2 regions of the Kineosporia succinea genome follow, and region 1 is predicted to be linked to the other one. Evidence: riboswitches for the same ligand, from Rfam matches in the RefSeq annotation. Region 1 holds a riboswitch; the other holds the start of a gene.
The links. A riboswitch is a leader RNA that binds a small molecule or an ion and turns the genes downstream of it on or off. The one in region 1 is predicted to bind cobalamin.
Positions count from the first base shown of each region.

Region 1 (5,098 bases):
CCATCTGGTTGTACTCCTGCACGACCGTTTTCACGTCGAACCCGGCCTTGCGCCACTCGTCGGCGACGACGGTGGCGATCTCGGCGAGTTCGGGCCGGTCGGAGAACGTGGCCAGGGTGATCCGGGTCTTGGCCGGCGTCGAGGGTTTCGGGTACTCGGGTGCGGGACGGTCGGCGGCCCAGGTGGAGACCGACGAGAACAGGCCCTTCGCCGGGTCGGCGGCACCGGCGTAGATGGAGCCCGCGATGTCGAGACCGGCGACCGCCTCGCGGGCGGCCTCGCGCTGGGACGCGTCCTGGAACACCTTCGACGTCTGCGTCAGGTGGATCGAGACGGTGCGGGGCAGCGGTACGGCGAGCACGTGATCGGCTCCGACCCGGGGGAGCTGGTCGGCGGGCACGGCCTGGGCCAGGTCGGTCTGCCCGGCCCGCAGTGCGGACGCGCGCTGGTCGCCGTCGGCGACGAAGCTGAGCTCGATGTCCTTCAGGGCCGGGGTGCCGCCCCAGTAGGCGGGGTTGGCCGTGAGGTCGGCCGAGGTGGTGCCGTTGAGCTCGGTGATCGTGTACGGACCGGTGCCTGTGCCGACCGGCGTCGGCGAGGCCGGGTCGTCGTACGCGCCGCCGGACAGGATGACCAGCTCAGGGGAGGTCAGCCGCTGCACGAGCACCGGGTCGGGCGTCTTGGTGACGACGGTGATCTTGTCGTCGCCGTCGGCCGTGACGGTCAGCTCGGTGCCGGACAGCGCTCGGGGCGCCGGCTCGGCCTGGGCGGCGTGGGTGAGGGACGCGGCGACGGCCTTCGCGTCCATCGCCGTGCCGTCCTGGAAGGTCACGCCGTCGCGGAGCGTGAGTTCCCAGGTGGTGTCGTCGGTCTGCTCCCAGCTCGTGGCCAGGGAGGCCTCGGGGGTGCCGGACGGGTCGAGCTTGGTCAGGGTCTCCGTGGCGCCCACGCCGTAGCTGGTCACCGCGTCGTCGCTGTACGGGGACAGCGCCGCGACCGGCGTGAACGCGTAGGCATACCGCAGGGTGGGCTTCTCGGCTCCGGCTCCGGCTCCGGCATCGGTACCGGCCTTGGCCGATCCGCCGCCGCAGGCCGCCAGAGCGAGGAGGGACAGGGCTGAGACCGCGGTGAACGCGGACCTCGTCAGATTTTGCGCATGGCCCATGGAACGGACCGCCTCCAGCACCTCGTGGTTGCGAAACTGTGCCGTGGCCGGTCTCCTGGCTCTCGGGTCAAGCGTCGCCGGCGCACCTTCCCAGGCTCTTGCCGTCGTGGGGACGGAGGGGCCCAGTGGCGCCCGATTCGGACTACGCGAACCGGCGACTTCCCGATCACAGTGGCGAGGGCCGCTCCGGTATCACACCGGAATTCCCGAGCACCACGGCCTGGTCACGGTACCTCAGAGGTCGCTCAAGGCGGTCACCGGCCTCTCGACACAGTCGGCGACGAAGCGCAGGAAGCCGCCGGCGGTGGCGCCGTCACAGACCCGGTGGTCGAAACTCAGGGTGAGCTGCGTGACCTTGCGGACGGCCAGCTGCCCGTCGACGACCCAGGGCCGCTCGATGATCCGCCCGAGCCCGAGGATCGCGGCCTCGGGGTGATTGATGATCGCGGCGGCGCCGTCGGTGCCGAACACGCCGTAGTTGTTGACCGTCACCGTGCCTCCGGTCAGGTCGGCCGGCTGGAGGACGCCCCGGCGGGCCCGGTCGGTCAGCTCACCGATGGCGGCGGAGAGCCGGCGGGTGCTGAGGCGGTCGGCGTGGTGGACGACCGGCACCACCAGACCCCGGTCGGTCTGCGCGGCGAACCCCAGGTGGACGGCGTGGTGCTGATGGATCTCGCCGTCCTCCACGGTGGCGTTGAGCTCCGGATGCCGTCTCAGGGCGGCGATGGTGAACCGGGCCAGGAGGGCGACCAGGCTGACGGCGCTGCCCGGGGTGGCGCCGGCGGTGCCGCTGCCCGTCGCGGGGGTGGCGGCTGCCGTCCCGCCGGAACCGGCCCGCCCGAGACTCGCGTTGATCGCGGCCCGGGCCTCGAGCAGCTGGGTGGCGTCGGCGTCGACCCAGATGGTGGCCTCGGGGATCTCTCGGCGGGAACGGACCAGCTTCTCGGCCGTGAACCGGCGCACGCCCGTCAGCACGATGCGCTCGTACCCGGCGGATTGCTCATCCACAGCGGCCGAGGCCGACTGGGCCGACGACTCGGCCGACGGCCGAGCCTCGATCGCCTGCTGAATGTCGGCCCGCATGATCAGGCCGTCGGGACCGGAACCGGTCACACGCCGCAGATCGAGACGGGCCTCGCGGGCCATCCTCCGGACCAGTGGCGAAATGACGCGCACGACCGTCGAATCCGGCGTGAAAACGGCGACTTCCGACGAATGGGGTGAGCTGCCGTTCGGGGCGCCCAGCTGCCCGGTGGGCCCCGTAGCGCCGGGGGAGAACACCTCGTCTCCCGGTTCCGCCGCCCGGGTACCCGAAACCGGTGCTCCGATCGCGGCTCCCTTACGAGGAGGCCGGCGCCGACGGGCCGAACCCGTCCCGGATCCGCCACTGGTGCCGTACCCCACCAGCACGCTGCCGCTGCCCTCAACCGCAGCCGGGTTGCCCTCGGGCGCATCGGACTGCGAGCTCGGGGACGGTTCAGCCTTCACCACCGACGGAGCCGCAGGAGCAGCGCCGGTCACCCGCCCGTCCGCAGCGGGTGCCGGCTGGCCACCGGGCCGTGAGCCGGCCGAGGCCTGGACCAAGGGGGTCTCGGCCACCGGGACCTCCGGCGCCAGTTCCACTCCCGGTTCCCTCAGGCCACCGAACGACGGCGCCCACTGCCGGGCCTCGGACACGGTGATCAGCGGCGTCCCCACGGCCACCACATCTCCCGGCCGGGCGTGCAGCACCGTGACGACGCCCGCGAACGGCACCGGCACCTCGACCGAGGCCTTTGCGGTCTCGACCTCGACCACCGGCTGGTCGATCACCACCTCGTCACCCACCTCGACGAGCCACGACATCACCTCGGCCTCGGTCAGACCCTCGCCGAGATCGGGAAGCAGGAAGTCAGGCACCGGGCTCGTCCTCCCACTGCAGTCGGGCCACCGCGTCGAGAATGCGGTCGGCGTTGGGCAGGTGATGCGCCTCGAGTTTCGGCGGGGGATAGGGGATGTCGAGCCCGGTCACCCGCAGGATCGGCGCGGCCAGGTGGTGGAAGCACTGCTCCGTCAGCCGTGCCGCCACCTCGGCCCCGTACCCGCAGAACCCCGCCGCCTCGTGCACCACCACGGCCCGGCCGGTGCGCCGCACGCTGGCCGTGACCGTGTCGTCGTCGAACGGGTTCAGGCTGCGCAGGTCGACGACCTCCAGGTCGTAGCCCTCCGCCCGGCCCATCTCGGCGGCCTCCAGCGCCGTGGCGAGCATGCCCCCGTAGGCGATCACCGTGACGTCCCGCCCGGGCCGCACCACCCGGGCCTCGTGCAGGGCCGGCCCGTCGACCGTGAGCTCGGCTGTTTCCTTGCTCCAGTAGCGCCGTTTGGGCTCCAGGAAGATCACCGGATCCGGACTGTCGATGGCCTGGCGCAGCAGCCGGTACCCGTCGGCCGGCGTGGCGCAGGTGACCACGCGCAGCCCCGCCGTGTGCGTGTAGTAGACCTCGGACGAGTCGCAGTGGTGTTCCACCCCGCCGATGCCACCCCCGTAGGGGATGCGGACCACGACCGGCAGCCCGACGCGTCCGCTCGTTCGGTTTCTCATCTTGGCCAGGTGGCTGGTGATCTGCTCGAAGGCCGGGTAGGCGAACGCGTCGAACTGCATCTCGACCACCGGCCGCAGGCCGTTCATGGCCATGCCGATGGCGGTACCGACGATGCCCGACTCGGCGAGGGGTGAGTCCCAGACCCGGGATTCACCGAACCGGGCCGCGAGCCCGTCGGTCACCCGGAACACCCCACCCAGCGGACCGACGTCCTCCCCGAACACCACGACCCGTTCGTCGGCCTCCAGTGCGTCGCCCAGGGCGCGGTTGAGTGCACCGGCCAGCGTGACCGACTGCCGGGCCGAGCTTTCCGTTGCTGTGACAGGTTGCGCGACGGTGCTCATCGGGTCCCCCTCCCGTCCTCCTCGAGCCCTTCCACTCCGGACCTTCCCCCTGCAGGAAGGTCCAGCGCGTCCACCATCTGCCTCTCCAGCATCACCGGCCGCTCCGCATACACGTGCTCGAACAGCGACTCCGGTGAGGGGGAGGCGTCCGTGCCCGCCCGCGTCCGCACATCGGCGGCGAGAAGTTCCGCCTCGTCGTCGAACTCGCTGCCCTTGAGCCCGAGAAACGTTGCCAGCCGGCGCAAAGGGTCACGCTCGAGCCAGTGCGCGACCTCGTCGTCCTGCCGGTAACGGGTGGCGTCGTCGGCGTTGGTGTGAGCTTCCATGCGGTACGTCACCGCCTCGATCAGCACCGGCCCGGCCCCCGCGGCGGCGGCCGAGACCGCCGCCGAGACCGTCGCGTACACCGCCGCCGCATCGTTCCCGTCGACCCGGAAGGACCGGATGCCGTAACCGATTCCCTTGTGCGCCAGGGAAGGAGCAGCCGTCTGCCGGTGCAGCGGCACACTGATCGCGTACCCGTTGTTCTGCACGACGAACACGACGGGCGCCTTCCAGACCGCGGCGAAGTTCAGTGCCTCGTGGGTGTCGCCCTCACTGGTGGCACCGTCTCCCAGCAGCACCACGGCCACCGTGTCCTCGTTCTTGAGACGCGCCGCGTGCGCCAGACCGACCGCATGCAGCGTGTTCGTCGCGAGTGGGGTGCACTGCGGCGCCGTCCGGTGCTGCCGAGGGTCGTACCCGCAGTGCCAGTCGCCCCGGAAACTCACCAGCACGTCCATCGGATCGATACCGCGCGTGACCACCGCGACCGAGTCCCGATAGGTCGGGAACAGCCAGTCCTGTGGTCTCAACGCCAGTGCGGTTCCGGTCTGACAGGCCTCCTGACCCCGCGACGACGGGTACACGGCTAGCCTTCCCTGCCTGGTCAGAGCTGTGACCTGAGCATCGAACCGGCGGCCCGACACCATCGCGCGGTAGAGCGCCGTCAGAGTCTCCCGGTCGGG
Region 1 covers NZ_JAUSQZ010000001.1:5,713,370-5,718,467, forward strand. The annotation lists gene J2S57_RS24790 (ABC transporter substrate-binding protein) at 1-1,165, opposite strand, end outside; cobalamin riboswitch at 1,194-1,398, opposite strand; gene J2S57_RS24795 (dihydrolipoamide acetyltransferase family protein) at 1,400-3,064, opposite strand; gene J2S57_RS24800 (alpha-ketoacid dehydrogenase subunit beta) at 3,057-4,091, opposite strand; gene J2S57_RS24805 (thiamine pyrophosphate-dependent enzyme) at 4,088-5,098, opposite strand, start outside.

Region 2 (5,098 bases), 4.1 Mb from region 1:
CGTTGCGGCACCGGCTGCGGCTGACGAACCGGGTGTCGGAAGCATCAAGTCCCGCGGTGACGACGACACAATTTCCCTCGACGGCTGGAGGCAGACCGGCGGAGGGCATGGGGCACGGCGCCCTGCTGCTGCATCGGCGAAACCTCGCTTCATCCAGACCTACGTTCCCGCTTGTGAGGGCAACAGTCCCACCCGGAGCGAAACGGTGCTCTGCGGTGGCGCCCTGGCTCTGTGCGCGGACACCGCCGAATCAACCGAGATCGGCTACTGGGTCTTCACCGCCCCCGCCGGTACCAGCAACTGGACCTCCACCGGCGCCTACGTCTGCCTCGGGCGCACCGAACCCGGCGAGCCACGGCCGATCGTGCCCGTGCTCACCGCTGAGGACTTCCGGCGTCTGCCGCTGCTCGCGTCACCGATCGTCGTCCAGCCGCCGAACCGCCGCACCCTCGTCAACATCCCGACCAACCTCTACACCGATGGTGCTGTGGTTACGCTGCCCACCGAACTTCTGGGCCAGCCGGTGCGCGTGCGGGCCGAGCCGTACGAGTTCCGGTGGAGCTACGGCGACGGGGACACACGGATCACCAGCGATGCCGGGGCGCCGTATCCCGAGTTGCGAACTGCACACGTGTATCTGGAGGCGGGGCCGCAGCGGGTCGAGCTCACCACCATCTTCCGCGGTGAGTACTCGGTTGCGGGAGGCCCCTGGCTTCCCGTCGACGGGACCGCCAGCGTCGACAGTCCGGGCAGCACCCTTGAGGTGCTGACGGCCGAGACCCGGCTGGTCTCTTGACCCCTGCAAGCCGTGCACGTCACGAACGAGACGGCCGGATCAGATCACGCCGCAGCGCGAGGTCAGGGCCTTCTGCGCCGCAACCGCCGCCTCGGCGACCGAACCACGCAACAGTTCCGGGCGTCCACCATTGATACGGGCCGGAACCCACGACGTACTCACCACACCGCCCCGATCCACCACGACGTTGTAGACCCCCGTCTCCGCACCGGCCCCACCCCGGGCGTAGAAGACGAAATTGCCCAGCCCGTAATGAACCGCTGTCCGCCCCGACCGCACCGCCGGCTCGAGCACGTGCGCGTGGCTGCCCACCACCACACTCGCCCCCGCCGACGTCAGTGACGCAGCCAGCTCACGCTGCCGCGCCGACGGGCAGGACTGCCGCTCCACACCCCAATGCAGCACCACCACAACGACATCCGTCAAGGAAGCCTCACGCACCGCTCTCAGGAGCCGGGCCGGGTCCTTGGACGACGCCAGCCCGGGTCGCGAGGTGGTCGCCGGCCAGGACGACGTGGCGAAGCTGTCGAGCACGTCCGTCGCCCCGAAGACCGAAAGACGCACCCCGTGAATCGTGCGGCGATAGGGCGTGAAAGCCTGGTCGGCGTTCAGCCCGGCCCCGATCATCGGCATTCCCGAGCGCTTTCCGGCCTTCAGTGTGTCTTCCAGACCGGTGCGCCCGTAATCCATTCCGTGATTGTTCGCCACCGTGACCACGTCCACGCCATTCCGGCGCAAAGCCGTCAGCCCCGAAGAAGGCGACCGGAACGTGTACTGCTTGGGCTCGGCCGTACCCCCGGAGGTGATCGCGGTCTCCAGATTCACCACCGCCAGATCGGCCTTCGACAGAATCTTTCCGGCGCTGCCGATGTCGCCCCCCAATGCGCTCGCCGACGCCCCCTGGAAATGGACGTCACCCGCGAAAGCCAGGCGTACGCGTCCCTTATGGAGTTTCTTCCTCGGTGTGACGGTGGGCTTGGTCACGTCCGGGACGCGCGGGGGAGCCGCGTAGGCTGGGGCGTCCGCAGGGTCCGCCGACGTCACGTAGCCGCTGGAGGAGGAACAGGCCGCCGCCAGGATCAGCACGGCTGCGCTCGTCAGGTTACGTACGCGGTGCCGGTCGATCACGCTGCGCCCACCACCAAGCTCCTGACATCGATGCCACCCGATCGGCCCCTCAAGGTGGGGTCGCTGATGCATCGGTCGCCGCCTGGTGATGCTTGATCACAGCGGGTCCAGAATTACCAGTGTCCGGACAGAGGATCCGACACGCCCACAACATGTTGTGTCGCGAGAAGGGGGGCGCACGGCATATGGTGCTCCCTGTTGCTGGTTCGCCCTGCCGGCCAGGTAGGGCGTCGTAAGAGGGAACCCGGCGTGAATCCGGGACTGCCCCGCAGCGGTGAGCGGGAACGACCGCCGTCAACAGCACTGGGCGCCCTCGGCGCCCGGGAAGCGACGGCCACTAGATGCGCCTCGGCGCGCGCCCGCGAGTCCGAAGACCTGCCAGTGATGTGCGTCGCCCCTTGGGGCGGCGCGCGTCCGTGGAGCCGCGAGGGACGGTGCCGGGTGATAAGCCATACAGCGCTGTCTTCCCCGGGAACCACCCCCGCGCTCCTGACTTTCATGACGATCGGGATGTGCCCTATGACGATTACCGTTTACAGCAAGCCGGCCTGCGTGCAGTGTGACGCGACCAAGCGCGCCCTGGAGAAGTCCGGCCTCGCCTACGAGGTCATCGACATCACGCAGGACGACGCGGCCCGCGAGCACGTGCTGTCGCTGGGTTACCTCCAGGCCCCCGTCGTGGTGGCCGGCGAGGACCACTGGTCGGGCTACCGCCCCGACCGCATCCGCGCGCTGGTGGTTCAGGCCGCGGCCGCCGTAGCCTGAATTGACCAGGCTGGTCTATTTTTCCAGCGCCTCCGAGAACACCCACCGCTTCGTGCAGAAGCTGGACCTGCCCGCCGAGCGCATCCCGCTCCGGCCCACAGACCCCTTCCTGCACGCCCAGGAGCCCTACGTGCTCGTGGTGCCGACCTACGGCGGTGGCAACGACGGTGGCGCGGTTCCCCGGCAGGTGATCCGGTTCCTCAACGACGAGGTCAACCGCTCACTCATTCGCGGCGTGATCGCGGCGGGGAACACGAATTTCGGCACTGCGTACTGCATCGCCGGTGACATCATCGCGGCGAAGTGTCAGGTGCCTTACCTGTTCGCCTTCGAGCTCATGGGAACGACCGAGGACGTGGAACGCGTCCGCGAGGGATTGGAACGATTTTGGCAACGACAGCCGGTGTGAAGGACGACCTCCAGGTCATCGAGACCAATCCGGTCAGCCTCGACTACCACTCGCTGAATGCCATGCTGAACCTCTACGGTCCCAGCGGCGAGATCCAGTTCGAGAAAGACCGGGAAGCGGCGCGGCAGTACTTCCTGCAGCACGTGAACCAGAACACGGTGTTCTTCCACGACCTCGACGAGAAGCTCGACTACCTGGTCGAGAACAAGTACTACGAGCCTGAGACGCTCGAGAAGTACGACCGCGCGTTCATCAAGCGTCTTTACCAGCACGCCTATTCGAAGAAGTTCCGGTTCCCGACCTTCCTCGGCGCGTTCAAGTACTACACCTCGTACACGCTGAAGACGTTCGACGGCAAGCGTTACCTGGAGCGCTTCGAAGACCGGGTCGCGATGGTGGCGCTGGCCCTGGCCGAGGGCAACGAGGAGTTCGCCCTGCAGCTGGTGGACGAGATCGTCTCCGGCCGTTTCCAGCCGGCTACCCCGACCTTCCTCAACCTGGGCAAGGCCCAGCGCGGTGAGCCGGTCTCCTGCTTCCTTCTGCGTATCGAAGACAACATGGAGTCGATCGCCCGCGGCATCAACTCCGCCCTGCAGCTGTCCAAGCGCGGCGGTGGTGTGGCCCTGCTCCTGAGCAACATCCGTGAGCACGGCGCCCCGATCAAGCACATCGAGAACCAGTCGTCCGGCGTCATTCCGGTGATGAAGCTGCTCGAGGACTCGTTCTCGTACGCCAACCAGCTCGGCGCGCGTCAGGGCGCGGGCGCAGTGTACCTGCACGCGCACCACCCCGACATCATGCAGTTCCTCGACACCAAGCGGGAGAACGCGGACGAGAAGATCCGGATCAAGACGCTCTCGCTGGGCGTCGTCATCCCGGACATCACGTTCGAGCTGGCGAAGAAGAACGAGGACATGTACCTGTTCTCGCCGTACGACGTGGAGCGCGTCTATGGAAAGCCCTTCGCCGACGTGAGCATCAGCGAGAACTACCGGGACATGGTCGACAACGGCCAGATCAAGAAGAAGAAGATCAACGCCCGGGACTTCTTCCAGACCCTCGCCGAGCTGCAGTTCGAATCCGGCTACCCGTACATCCTTTTCGAGGACACGGCGAACCGGGAGAACCCGATCGAGGGCCGGATCACGCACTCCAACCTGTGCTCCGAGATCCTCCAGGTCTCCACGCCGTCCACGTTCAACACGGACCTGTCGTACGACCACATCGGCCGCGACATCTCCTGCAACCTGGGCTCTCTCAACATCGCGCTGACGATGGACTCGCCCGACTTCGGCCGCACCATCGAGACCGCGATCCGCGCGCTGACCGCGGTGTCCGACCAGACGTCCATCGAGTCGGTCCCCTCGATCAAGCGGGCCAACGCCGGCGGTCACGCCATCGGCCTGGGCCAGATGAACCTGCACGGGTACCTGGCGCGTGAGCGGGTCTTCTACGGCTCCGAAGAGGGCCTGGACTTCACGAACATCTACTTCTACACGGTGGCGTACCACGCCTACCGTGCCTCGAATCTGCTCGCCAAGGAGCGGAACTCGCGCTTCGCCGGTTTCGAGAAGTCGAAGTACGCCGACGGCTCGTACTTCGAGAAGTACGTGACGAAGACCTGGGAGCCGAAGACCGCTCGCGTCAGGCAGATGTTCGCGGACGCGTCGGTCACCATCCCGACGCAGGCGGACTGGGCGGAACTCGCCGAGTCGGTGCGCGAGCACGGCCTGTACAACCAGAACCTGCAGGCGGTTCCGCCGACCGGCTCGATCTCGTACATCAACAACTCGACCTCCTCGATCCACCCGATCGTCTCCAAGATCGAGATCCGCAAGGAGGGCAAGCTCGGCCGCGTGTACTACCCGGCGCCGTTCATGACGAACGACAACCTGGAGTACTACCAGGACGCGTACGAGATCGGCTTCGAGAAGATCGTCGACACCTACGCCGAGGCGACGCAGCACGTCGACCAGGGTCTGTCGCTGACGCTGTTCTTC
Region 2 covers NZ_JAUSQZ010000001.1:1,592,989-1,598,086, reverse strand. The annotation lists gene J2S57_RS07105 (hypothetical protein) at 1-796, shown strand, start outside; gene J2S57_RS07100 (CapA family protein) at 836-1,996, opposite strand; cobalamin riboswitch at 2,110-2,321, shown strand; gene nrdH (glutaredoxin-like protein NrdH) at 2,444-2,689, shown strand; gene nrdI (class Ib ribonucleoside-diphosphate reductase assembly flavoprotein NrdI) at 2,691-3,098, shown strand; gene nrdE (class 1b ribonucleoside-diphosphate reductase subunit alpha) at 3,161-5,098, shown strand, end outside.
Region 2: linked by a shared signal. The riboswitch ahead of nrdH (glutaredoxin-like protein NrdH) and the one ahead of J2S57_RS24790 (ABC transporter substrate-binding protein) in region 1 are both predicted to bind cobalamin.